Regions from separate parts of the Methylobacterium sp. E-016 genome, predicted to be linked through region 2. Evidence: predicted binding sites of a transcription regulator. Region 2 holds the regulator's gene; each other region holds the start of a gene.
The links. The regulator LexA, encoded in region 2, represses DNA repair genes until DNA is damaged. The targets are predictions, from matches to a motif close to TGTTCNNNNTGTGTTCNG.
Positions count from the first base shown of each region.

Region 1: the regulator LexA is predicted to act here: its motif matches at 873-890, upstream of uvrA (excinuclease ABC subunit UvrA).
Region 3: the regulator LexA is predicted to act here: its motif matches at 2,272-2,289, upstream of recA (recombinase RecA).

Region 1 covers NZ_JAKSYF010000140.1:94,065-97,832, forward strand. Annotated here, with positions in the region: gene uvrA (excinuclease ABC subunit UvrA) at 1-728, opposite strand, end outside; gene MKK68_RS21115 (hypothetical protein) at 1,029-1,280, opposite strand; gene MKK68_RS21120 (methyl-accepting chemotaxis protein) at 1,686-3,719, shown strand.
Region 2 covers NZ_JAKSYF010000072.1:68,802-72,569, reverse strand. Annotated here, with positions in the region: gene MKK68_RS07650 (protein phosphatase CheZ) at 1-110, opposite strand, end outside; gene MKK68_RS07645 (response regulator) at 149-532, opposite strand; gene MKK68_RS07640 (NAD(P)-dependent oxidoreductase) at 830-1,768, shown strand; gene lexA (transcriptional repressor LexA) at 1,940-2,680, shown strand; gene MKK68_RS07630 (ComEC/Rec2 family competence protein) at 2,674-3,768, opposite strand, start outside.
Region 3 covers NZ_JAKSYF010000201.1:13,469-17,236, reverse strand. Annotated here, with positions in the region: gene MKK68_RS28280 (hypothetical protein) at 577-978, shown strand; gene recA (recombinase RecA) at 1,116-2,210, opposite strand; gene cckA (cell cycle histidine kinase CckA) at 2,347-3,768, opposite strand, start outside.

The DNA.
Region 1 (3,768 bases), on a different contig from region 2:
CCCTTCTTCTGGAACTCGGCGATCTCCTTGCGGTACTCGCCCTTGCGGCCGCGGACCACGGGCGCGAGCAGGTAGAGCCGGCTCTTCTCGGGCAGCGCCAGGACGCGGTCGACCATCTGCTGCACGGTCTGGCTCTCGATCGGCAGGCCGGTGGCCGGCGAGTACGGGATGCCGACGCGGGCCCAGAGCAGGCGCATGTAGTCGTAGATCTCAGTGACGGTCCCCACCGTGGAGCGCGGGTTCTTCGAGGTGGTCTTCTGCTCGATCGAGATCGCCGGCGAGAGCCCGTCGATCTGGTCGACGTCGGGCTTGGACATCATCTCCAGGAACTGGCGCGCATAGGCCGAGAGCGACTCGACGTAGCGGCGCTGGCCCTCGGCGTAGATCGTGTCGAAGGCGAGCGACGACTTGCCGGAGCCCGAGAGCCCGGTGAACACCACGAGCTTGTCGCGCGGGATCGTCAGGTCGACGTTCTTCAGGTTGTGCTCGCGGGCGCCGCGCACCGAGATCACCCGCCGGTCGCGCTCCGCCGGCGTCTCCCGGTCGAACAGGCGCTCGAGCTTCGCGTCGACACCGGCCTCGGCCTCGACCGCCCGCGCGGCCGGGCTCGCCTTCGCGGGCTTCCTGGCGGGCGGCGCTTTCGCGGCGGGCGTCTTGGCAGCAGGCGTCTTATCGGCAGCAGGCGTCTTGTTGCCAGCAGGCGTCTTGGCGGCGACGGCTTTGGCCATGGCGGGGGCGGTCTTTCGAGGCGTCGACACGGGCGGGATCCGGCGATCGCGAAAGCGACCGCCGCGCCGGGTCATGTCGTCCGTCCGAAGCCTTCGGCAAGGTGCGGCGGGCGGGACGCAGGCCCGGCATGCTCGCGTGTCTGCTAGAACGAAACGCGTACGTGGGCAACTCGGCCCTTGTTCCGCGACGCGTCCGGCCCTGCGGCCGCCCGCATCTTTTCGCTGCGCCGGCCCCGTTCGGGGGGCGGCCGACGACCAGGATCACCGCGCGCCCGTGCCGGGCGCGCGGCTCCGGCGGGATTACTGCATCGCCTTCATCGCCGCCTCGGACGAGGAGGCCTTCGGGTTGGCCTTGCAGTAGGCGCGCATCTTCGCGTCCATCGCGGCCGCCTGCGGGTCGGCGGCGATCATCGCCTTGTCGGCGGCGCTCATCGAGGCCTGCGCCTGCGCGTCGGCCTTGAGATAGTCGGCGCAGGACATGTCGCCGGTCTGGGCCCGGGCGGCGGCGAGGCCGGCGATCAGCAGGCTCGCGGCGAGGATGGTACGGATCATGATGGCCTCCCAAGGGTACGCCCGGCGTCGTCGCGGCCGACCCGCCGCGCGCGCTCTCGGCGCCTCGTGATAGGGCGGCGCCGGGCGCGGCGTCTTGATCGGGCGTCCGGAATGCATGCCGCCGCGTCCCGATCCGTCGGCGGGATCGCGGATCTTCGCGCAGGTCCGGAAGTCGTGCCCGGGGGTCGCCCCGACGACGCGTCCGCATCGCCCGCCGATGTCCTGGTGTCCGGGTCCGCGAATACGCTGCCGACGGGCTCCCGCCGTTGAAGATCGCGCCCGCGACGATCGAACAGCGCATCGACCTGTGATGGCAACGGCGTCTTTACCGGTTGTAGCGCAGTCGTCCGTATCGACGCGGTGCGAAGACTTGGGATGCGTGGGCGAATGAAGACCGGTGTTCCGATGTCCTTGCGGGGACGCATCGTGGCGGTGGCGCTGGCGCCCTGCCTCGCCTTCGCCGCGGTGGCCGGTGTCGCGATCTCCGACCGGATGGCGCAGCGCGCCGAGATGGTCCAGGTCGAGGACCTTGTCGGCCTCGCCTCGCGGATCAGCGCCTTCGCGCACGAGGGCCAGCGCGAGCGCGGCGCCTCCAGCCTGTTCCTCGCCTCGAAGGGGTCGCAGTTCAAGGCGGAGCTGGTCGCGCAGCGCGCCCGCACCGACGCCGCGCGCCAGGGCCTCGCCGCCGCCGTCACGGCCGGCGCGGCGGCCTACGGCCCCGCCTTCACCCGCAAGGCCAACGCCTTCGCGCAGGCGCTCGACGGCCTGGACGCGCAGCGCAACGCCGTCGACGCGCTGAAGCCGACGGCGCCCCAGGCGGCCGCCGTCTATACCGGTCTGATCGGCGAAGGCCTCGGGCTGGTCCGCGCCCTGTCGGGCGTGATCGGCCCCGTCGGGATCGCCAACCACGCCGCCTCCTACGCCGCCTTCCTGACGATGAAGGAATATGCCGGCCAGGAGCGTGCCGCCGCCTCCGCCGCCTTCGCCACCGGCAGCCTCGACCTCGCCGGGATTCGCCGCCTCGCCACCCTCCAAGCCGACCAGGCCACCTACGAGGGCCTGTTCCGGTCCCGGGCGGAGCCGGCGCAAGGAGCCCTGCTCGATGCCGCGGAGGCCACCGCCCCGGCGCGGGAGGTGGCGCGCCTGCGCAAGGTCGCCCTCGAGACCATGCCCGGCGAAGCCCTGGCCTTCCGCGACGCCCCGCTCTGGTTTCGACTCGCGACCCAGCGCATCGACGGCCTCAAGGCGGTCGAGGACCACCTCACCGCCGACCTCGCCGCGGAGGCCGGCGGCGTTCGCGCGACGGCCGAACGGGCGCTCGTGATCTGGTCGGGGGCGGCGCTCGCGATCTTCCTGCTGTCGGGCGCCCTCGCCTTCGGCCTCGGCACCGCGGTGGCCCGGCCGCTGATCCGGATGTCGCGGGCGCTCACCGCCATCGGCCGCGGCGACGACGACGTGGCGATTCCCCAGGGCGGCCCGATCGAGGTCCGCGCCATCGCCGCCGCGGCGATCGAGTTCCGCGACAACGTCGCCGAGCGCCGCCGCAGCCGCGCGGCGCAGGAGCGGATGTCGGCCGACGCCGAGCTGGCCCGGCGCGCGGCGGCGCTCGAGCTCGCCGACGGGTTCGAGGACCGGGTCGGCGGCATCGTCGAGGCGGTCTCGGCGGCGGCGATCCAGCTCGAGGCGGCGGCCCACGGCATGACGCGGGCGGCTGGGGACGCCTCGTCGCTGAGCCTTCAGGTCGCCCGCGCGTCGCACGAGGCGGCGCTCTCGGCCGACACGGTGGCGGCGGCGACCGAGGAGCTCTCGGCCTCGGTCGCCGAGATCGGCACCCAGGTCACGGCCTCGGCCGACCTCGCGGCGGCGGCCGAGCGAGACGCCGAGGGCATGGCCGGCGAGGTCCGGCGGCTCGCCACGGCGGCCGGCAGCATCGCCCAGATCGTCGGGCTGATCTCGCAGATCGCCGACCAGACCAACCTGCTCGCCCTCAACGCCACCATCGAGGCAGCCCGCGCGGGCGAGGCGGGACGCGGCTTCGCGGTGGTGGCGCAGGAGGTGAAGTCGCTGGCCGGCCAGACCGCGCGGGCGACCGAGGAGATCACGGCCAAGGTCGTCGAGATCAGCGCCTCCACCGACGCCTCGGTCCAGGCGATCAGCGGGATCACCGACGTGATCCGGCGCTTGGCCCAGATCGGCGGCGACATCGCCGCCGCGGTCGAGGAGCAGGGGGCCGCGACCGGCGAGATCGCCCGCACCACCGCCCAGACCTCGCAGGGCACCCGCGCGGTGTCGGAGCATATCGGGGGCGTCAGCGAGGCGGCCGGGACGGCGAGCTCCGGCTCGGCCCAGGTGCTCGCCGCGGCGAGCGCGCTGTCGAGCCAGGCCGGCGACCTGCGCGGCGCGGTCGACCACTTCCTGGCCGGCGTGCGGGCGGCCTGAGGCCGCCCTCCCCCGTCGCCAGACTGCGCCAAAGGAAAAGCCCGCCCCC
Region 2 (3,768 bases):
AGGGCCGCGATCTCGTCGCGCACGTGGGCGATGTAGTCCGCGATCTCGATCAACTCGGACACCATGGTCGCCGGGTTGATCGTCGCGCCGAGCGGTCTTTGCAAACCCATCGTCAGCATTCCTCCGCGTGTCGGCCCCGAAAGGTCGGTCAGGCGCCGCAGACCGCCTCGATCTTGCTCTTCAGGGTCGCGGCGTTGAACGGCTTGACGATGTAGTTGTTCACCCCGGCCTTCTTGGCGGCGATGACGTTCTCGGTCTTCGACTCGGCGGTGACCATGATGAACGGCGTGGTGCGCAGGCCCTCGTCGGCGCGGACGTGGCGAAGCAGCTCGTAGCCGGTCATCGGCTCCATGTTCCAGTCGGAGATCACGAGGCCGTACTTGCGGCCCTTGAGGCGCGCCAGCGCGGCCGTGCCGTCGGAGGCGTCGTCGACCTCCTCGAAGCCGAGCTGCTTGAGCAGGTTGCGGATGATGCGAACCATCGTCTGGTAGTCGTCGACGACCAGGATCGGCATGCTGAGATCGAGGGCCATGGTCAAACTGCTCCGGTGTCTCCGAATCGCCGGCTCGGCCGTCGGCGTCGGTCACGCAATGTCGGGAGGCGCTGTCGCTGGTCGCACCTCATGCCCGGGACGTTACGCCGGGCGGCATTGCGAAGCGGTTAATCGCGCTGCGATCGGCGCATCCACTCGGATAGGCGGCGCGGTCGCCTTTACCGACGCGCTCGGCTGCGTGATGACGATGCCCCCAGCCGCGACGTCGCCCGGACGCCGCGGCAGAGCGGGCAGCCCGCCGGCACCGGCCCGGCCGCGGAGAAGGATCGCCGCCCCATGCGCAAGGTCGTCATCAGCGAGTTCATGGACGAGGCCGCGATCGCGGCGGAGCTCGCGGGGTTCGAGACGCTCTACGATCCGACCCTGGTCGACCGGCCGGACGCCCTGCGCGCGGCGCTCGCGGGCGCGTCCGGGCTGATCGTCCGCAACCGCACGCAGGTGCGCGCGGGCCTGCTCGCGGCGGCACCCGACCTCAGGGTGGTGGGCCGCCTCGGCGTCGGGCTCGACAACATCGATCTGGCCGCCTGCGCCGCCCGCGGGATCGCCGTCCATCCCGCGACCGGCGCCAACGACGGCGCGGTGGCCGAGTACGTGATCGGCACCGCGTTGCTGCTGCTGCGCGGCGCCTACGGCGCGAGCGCGCAGGTCGCCGCGGGCGCGTGGCCGCGCAACGCGCTGATGGGACGCGAGATCGCCGGCAAGCGCCTCGGCCTCGTCGGCTTCGGCGCGATCGCCCGCGAGACCGCCCGCCGTGCGGCGGCCCTCGACATGACCATCGCCGCCTTCGACCCGCACCTCGCGCCCGACGACGCCGCGTGGCGCCCGGCGCACGGCGCGGTGGCGAGCCTGGCCCTCGACGCGCTGGTCGCAACGAGCGACGTGCTCTCGCTGCACGTGCCGCTGACCGAGGCGACGCGCGACATGATCGGGCCGGCGGCGATCGCGCGGATGCGGCCGGGCGCGATCCTGATCAACGCCGCCCGCGGGGGCGTCGTGGACGAGGCCGCGGTCGCCGCGGCGCTTCGGTCCGGGCACCTCGGCGGGGCGGCGCTCGACGTGTTCGCCCGGGAGCCCGTGGACGCCGCGGGCGGCGCGGCGCTGATCGACGTGCCGAACCTCATCCTGACCCCGCACATCGCCGGCGTGACGCGGGAATCGAACGTGCGCGTCTCGGCGGTCACCGCCCGCGCCGTGCGCCGCAGCCTCGAGGGCTGAGCCCCGCAGCGCAGCGATCGAAAAGGGGCTCGGCGCGCGACGAAATTCGACGCACCGGTCGGATCGGCCGATGAGAACCCTTGCGGAACACTTGACGAACGTTTAACGTGTTCGTGTTTTGTTTCTGCGGCTCCACCTTCGTGTGGCCGCGCATTCTTGCGAGCCGCGCCGATGCTGACCCGTAAACAGCTGGATCTCCTGCGATTCATCGACGAGCGGATGCGCGAGGACGGTGTTCCGCCGTCGTTCGACGAGATGAAGGATGCCCTCGATCTCAAGTCGAAATCCGGCATCCACCGGCTGATCACCGCCCTGGAGGAGCGCGGCTTCCTGCGCCGGCTTCCGAATCGGGCTCGGGCGATCGAGGTGCTGCGCATGCCCGACGGCGCCGGCCGCTCCAGCGCGCCCGCCCCGGTGCCGGCAGCTCCCGCCGCGCCGCGCCGGTTCACCCCGAGCGTGGTCGAGGGCGGGCGCTCGAAGGCCGTGCCGCCGCGTCCTTCCACGACGCAGATGGTCGACGACAGCGGTCGCGCGGTGTCGATCCCGGTGATGGGCCGGATCGCGGCCGGCACGCCGATCTCGGCGATCCAGAACCAGAGCCACGCGATCACCATGTCGCCGGACTTCCTGGCCGGCGGCGAGCACTACGCCCTGGAGGTCCGCGGCGACTCGATGGTCGAGGCGGGCATCCTCGACGGCGACCTCGTGGTCATCCGCAAGCAGGACACCGCCAACACCGGCGACATCATCGTGGCGCTGATCGACGACGAGGAGGCGACGCTGAAGCGGCTGCGCCGTCGCGGCTCCTCGATCGCGCTCGAAGCCGCGAACCCGGCCTACGAGACCCGCGTGCTCGGGCCGGATCGGGTGCAGATCCAGGGCCGCCTGGTTAGCCTCGTGCGCCGTTACTGAAGGGTCTCGCCCGGCATCTCCGGGTTCGGGCCGTCCGCGGCCGGATCGTCGGGTGCCGGGTCGGCGTCCTCCGCCCGGGGGGGCGGTACGGCCATGCCCTGGAACGGGACGTCCTTCGGCTTGGGCTCGGCCGCGGGCGACGATCCGCCCGCTGCCGCGTCATCCGTTCCCTGGGGCGGGGGACGGACCATCGCGGGGCGCCACGGCAGCGTCCGTCCCGGCTCATGCGTGTCGGCCAGAATGAAGCCATTCGACTCGACGCGGATCGCCACGGCGCCGTGGCTGGCGAGGTAGGCGCGATCGATGACGAGGGCGGCGGCGCAGCCCGGCGGTGCGGCGAGCGCCGTGATCAGCACCGAGGCCTTGGCGCAATCCTGCGCGAAGCCGCGGCGATCCTTCAGAAGCGCCACCGCGCGCCCGTCGGCCAACCGAAGCGTGCATCCGATCCGGTCACAAACGGAACCGCCCGTCGCCTGCGCGCCCGGCCTGCCGTCGCCGTCGGCCTTCAGCCACTGCTCCAGCACGAAGTTCGACGGCCGCCCGAGGGCGACGAGGCTGCCGTCGGCGCGGCGCACCGCCGCCCCGCTGCCCTGGCGGTCGACGTAGATGTCGTAGCGGGCCGGCATCGTCGCCAAGCCGAGCCCAAGCAGCGCCGGCGGCAGGGCGAGCCAGCGTAGGCGCGAGACCGGGAGCGTCGCGAGCAGCAGCCCCGCGGCGAGGCACCCGAGCGCGGCGGTGCCGAAGGCCGGGACCACGACGTTGGCGCGCCCGAGCCCCTGGATCCAGCTGGAGATGGTCAGCATGCCGCGCACCGCCAGTCCCATCAGCCACCAGACCGGCTGGTCGAGGGCGAACGGGTAGGCGACGATGCCCAGCACCGCCGCCGGCATCACCGCGAGCGAGACCAGCGGCAGGGTGAGCGCGTTGCCGATCAGCCCGAAGGGTTGGACGGTCTGGAAGTGGTAGGTGGCGAAGGGCGCGGTCGCGACCTGCGCCACGAGCGTCGTGCCGAGGGTGCCGACCACCGTCGTCAGCGACAGCGCGATCAGCCGGCCGATCCGCCCGGCCCCGTCGCGGCGGAACATCCC
Region 3 (3,768 bases), on a different contig from region 2:
GACGAATGGATGAGCGTGATGCTCAACCTCGTCAGCAGCCCCCGGGCCGTTCGAAGTGGCGCGCTTCTAGCCTCCATCGCTCGAGGGGTCAATGGTTTCCGGCCGATTATCTCGCATCCTACGAGAGGTTAAGGTTTTGTGCGGGACGGTTGCCCGAAGCGATCCGCCTCCGGGTCTCCGTGTCGGTTCACGCGCCCGGCGAGCGTGCGAATGTTGTGGTCTGCGTACCGCGAGGCCGCGGATCGTGTCGTCGGGCCTGTGCAGACCGGTCGCGGCGTTACCTTGGCGGGGCCGCTATTCCAGCCGGCGCTCGGGCCCGCGGCGACCACCTCCGCGCCCATCGGGACGCGTTCCCTGATCACTTCGACCTCCCGTAGCCCGCGTGAGGCCGGAGCTTGCTCGTCGGGTGGGCGACCTCGTCAGCGCGGCGCACCGTGCCGGATCGGGGCAGGTCGGGCACGGCCCGCTTCGACAGCGCTCACGGAAGATTAAAGCGATTCGTCGAATCGTCCGCTTCGTCGGGACGGCGCGATGCGCACCCGACCATGCGATGTGGCGACGGTCAGGGTGATGCGTATGGGTAGCGTTTCGAGTGCGGCCGAGAACGTCGTCCCCTTCCGGCGGATCGCCGCCGCGGGCCGGCCTCTGCCGTACGAGGGCGGCGTCGGCGAGGGCCAGGCCCGGCGCCGGTCCGAGCAGCGCGCGCTGATGGATGCGGTCTATGCCACGGGGACGCTCACGGTGGCGGCGGGCGACCGCGAGACCAAGCTGATCGCGTCCCGGCTGCAGGTCTACGGCTTCCTCACCGTCGAGGAGGTCGAGCCGGAAGGCTCGCTGCGCCGCCTGCGTCCCTCGGAGGCGATCCGCGCCCGGGCCGAGCGGCCGTGGCGCCTGTCGAAGCCGGCCTATGCCGGGCTCTCCGTGAGCATCCCGACGATCGACGACTTCCTGTTCGAGCCGGCCGGCTTTTCGGCGTGAGCCTTCGCGCCGTCTGAGCCGAGGCGTCGGCCAGTCCGGCATTCCCCATTCGGGGCTTCATAACGAAGAAGCGCGCCGCCCTCCCGGGCCGGCGCGCTTCTTCGTTTCGGTGTGCCGCTTCGGAGGGGCGGTGCGGACTACGCCTCGCCCTCGTCGAGCTCGTCCTCGGTCGGCTTGGCGTTCTCCAGGATCTTCTCGGCGACGAGCCCCGAATTCTGCCGGATCGACGTCTCGATCTTGCCCGCGATCTCGGGGTTGTCGCGCAGGAACCCCTTGGAGTTCTCGCGGCCCTGGCCGAGCCGCTGGCTGTTGTAGGAGAACCAGGCGCCGGACTTCTCGACGATGCCGGCCTTGACGCCGAGATCGATCAGCTCGCCGACCTTCGACACGCCCTCGCCGAACATGATGTCGAACTCGACCTGCTTGAACGGCGGCGCGACCTTGTTCTTCACGACCTTGACGCGGACCTGGTTGCCGATCGCCTCGTCCCGGTCCTTGAGGGTCGAGATGCGGCGGATGTCGAGACGGACTGAGGCGTAGAACTTCAGCGCGTTGCCGCCCGTGGTCGTCTCCGGGCTGCCGTACATCACGCCGATCTTCATCCGGATCTGGTTGATGAAGATCACCATGCACTTCGAGCGCGAGATCGAGCCGGTGAGCTTGCGCAGCGCCTGGCTCATCAGGCGGGCCTGGAGGCCGGGCTGGCTGTCGCCCATCTCGCCCTCGATCTCGGCGCGCGGCGTCAGCGCCGCCACCGAATCGACCACCAGCACGTCGATCGCGCCGGAGCGCACCAGCGTATCGGTGATCTCGAGCGCCTGCTCGCCGGTGTCGGGCTGCGAGATCAGCAGGTCGTCGAGCTGGACGCCGAGCTTGCGCGCGTAGACCGGGTCGAGGGCGTGCTCGGCATCGACGAAGGCGCAGACGCCGCCCTTCTTCTGGGCCTCGGCGATGGTGTGGAGCGCGAGCGTGGTCTTGCCCGACGATTCCGGCCCGTAGATCTCGATGACGCGGCCGCGCGGCAGGCCGCCGACGCCGAGCGCGATGTCGAGGCCGAGCGACCCGGTGGAGACGGTCTCGACCTCCGCCACCTTGTCGTTCTTGCCGAGCCGCATGATCGAGCCCTTGCCGAAGGCCCGCTCGATCTGGGACAGCGCGGCGTCGATCGCCTTCGCCTTGTCCTTGTCCACCATGCCGGGGGTTTCCACCACTTTCAGTGCGGCCTGAGCCATCGTGCGGCATCCTTATGCAGGGGTTGGGCGCGCATCTCAATGCGCTGGAACCTGCATTTGATGTACCCGTTTTGTTCTCATCGAGCAAGGGCAGAATCGGCTCGCCGAAGAGCCTTTTCCGCGCCTGCCCGCCGCCTCACGGCTCGGCCATCGTCGCCTTCACCGTCTCGACGAGCTGCTTCAGGCTGAAGGGCTTGGGCAGGAAGTTGAAGGTCTCGCCTTCCGGCAGGTTCTTGCGGAAGGCGTCCTCGGCATAGCCGGAGACGAAGATCACCTTGAGCTCCGGCAGGTGCTTGCGGATCTCGCGCAGCAGGGTCGGGCCGTCCATCTCCGGCATCACCACGTCCGAGACGACGAGGTCGATCTGGTGGCCGCCCTCGCGCACGATGTGCAGCGCGTCGATGCCGGAGGCGGCCTCAAGCACGGTGTAGCCGCGGGCCGACAGCGCGCGGCTGTTGACGGCGCGGACCGGATCCTCGTCCTCCACGAGCAGGATCACCCCCTGCCCGGTATGGTCGGCCGAGGGTTTTCGCGGGGGCGCCTTCGGGGCCGGCGGCGCGGGCGGATCGCCGACGAGGACGAAGCTTTCGCCCGGCGCCTGCGCTGCGGTGGCGGGAGCGGACGCGTCGGCCGTCGGGCTCGGCAGCGCCGGCGTCGGCGCCGGCTCGGGCAGCGCCGCCGGCTCGTGGCGCGGCAGGTAGATCCGGAAGCTCGTGCCCTCGCCCACGGTCGACTGCACGTCGATGGTGCCGCCCGACTGCTTGACGATGCCGAACACCGTCGAGAGGCCGAGGCCGGTCCCCTTGCCGATCTCCTTGGTGGTGAAGAACGGCTCGAAGATCTTCTCCATCAGGTCAGCCGGGATGCCCTCGCCGGTGTCGAGCACCTCGATCAGCACGTGGTCGCCGGCCGGCGCACCGCCGCGCCCGTCGGGCTTCGCGGCGGCGCCCGGGTCGAGCACGTTGGCGGTGCGGATCAGCAGGCGGCCGCCGCCGGGCATCGCGTCGCGGGCGTTGACCGCGAGGTTCACGATCACCTGCTCGAACTGGTTCACGTCGGCCTTCACCGGCCAGATGTCGCGCCCGTGCTTGAGGTCGAGCCCGACCCGCTCGCCGAGCAGGCGCTTCAGCAGCAGCGTCAGCTCCGAGAGCGCCTCCCCGACGTTCATCACCTCGGGGCGCAGCGTCTGGCGGCGGGAGAACGCCAGGAGCTGGCGCACGAGGCCCGCCGCCCGGTTGGCGTTCTGCTTGATCTGCATGATGTCCTGGAAGGCCGGATCGGTCGGCTTGTGGCTCGCGAGCAGCAGGTCCGAGTAGCCGATGATCGCCTGGAGGACGTTGTTGAAGTCGTGCGCGATGCCGCCGGCGAGCTGGCCGACGGTGTCCATCTTCTGAGTCTGGGCGATCTGCTGCTCGAGCTGGCGCTGGGCCGTGGTGTCGAGGGCGTAGAGGATCAGCGGCTCGCGATCGGCCTCCTCCGGCTCCTGGCCCGGAGCGCCCTCCCCGCCGGCGGGGCTGAGCCAGACCCGCGCCGAGCGGTTGGCATTGCCCATCAGCAT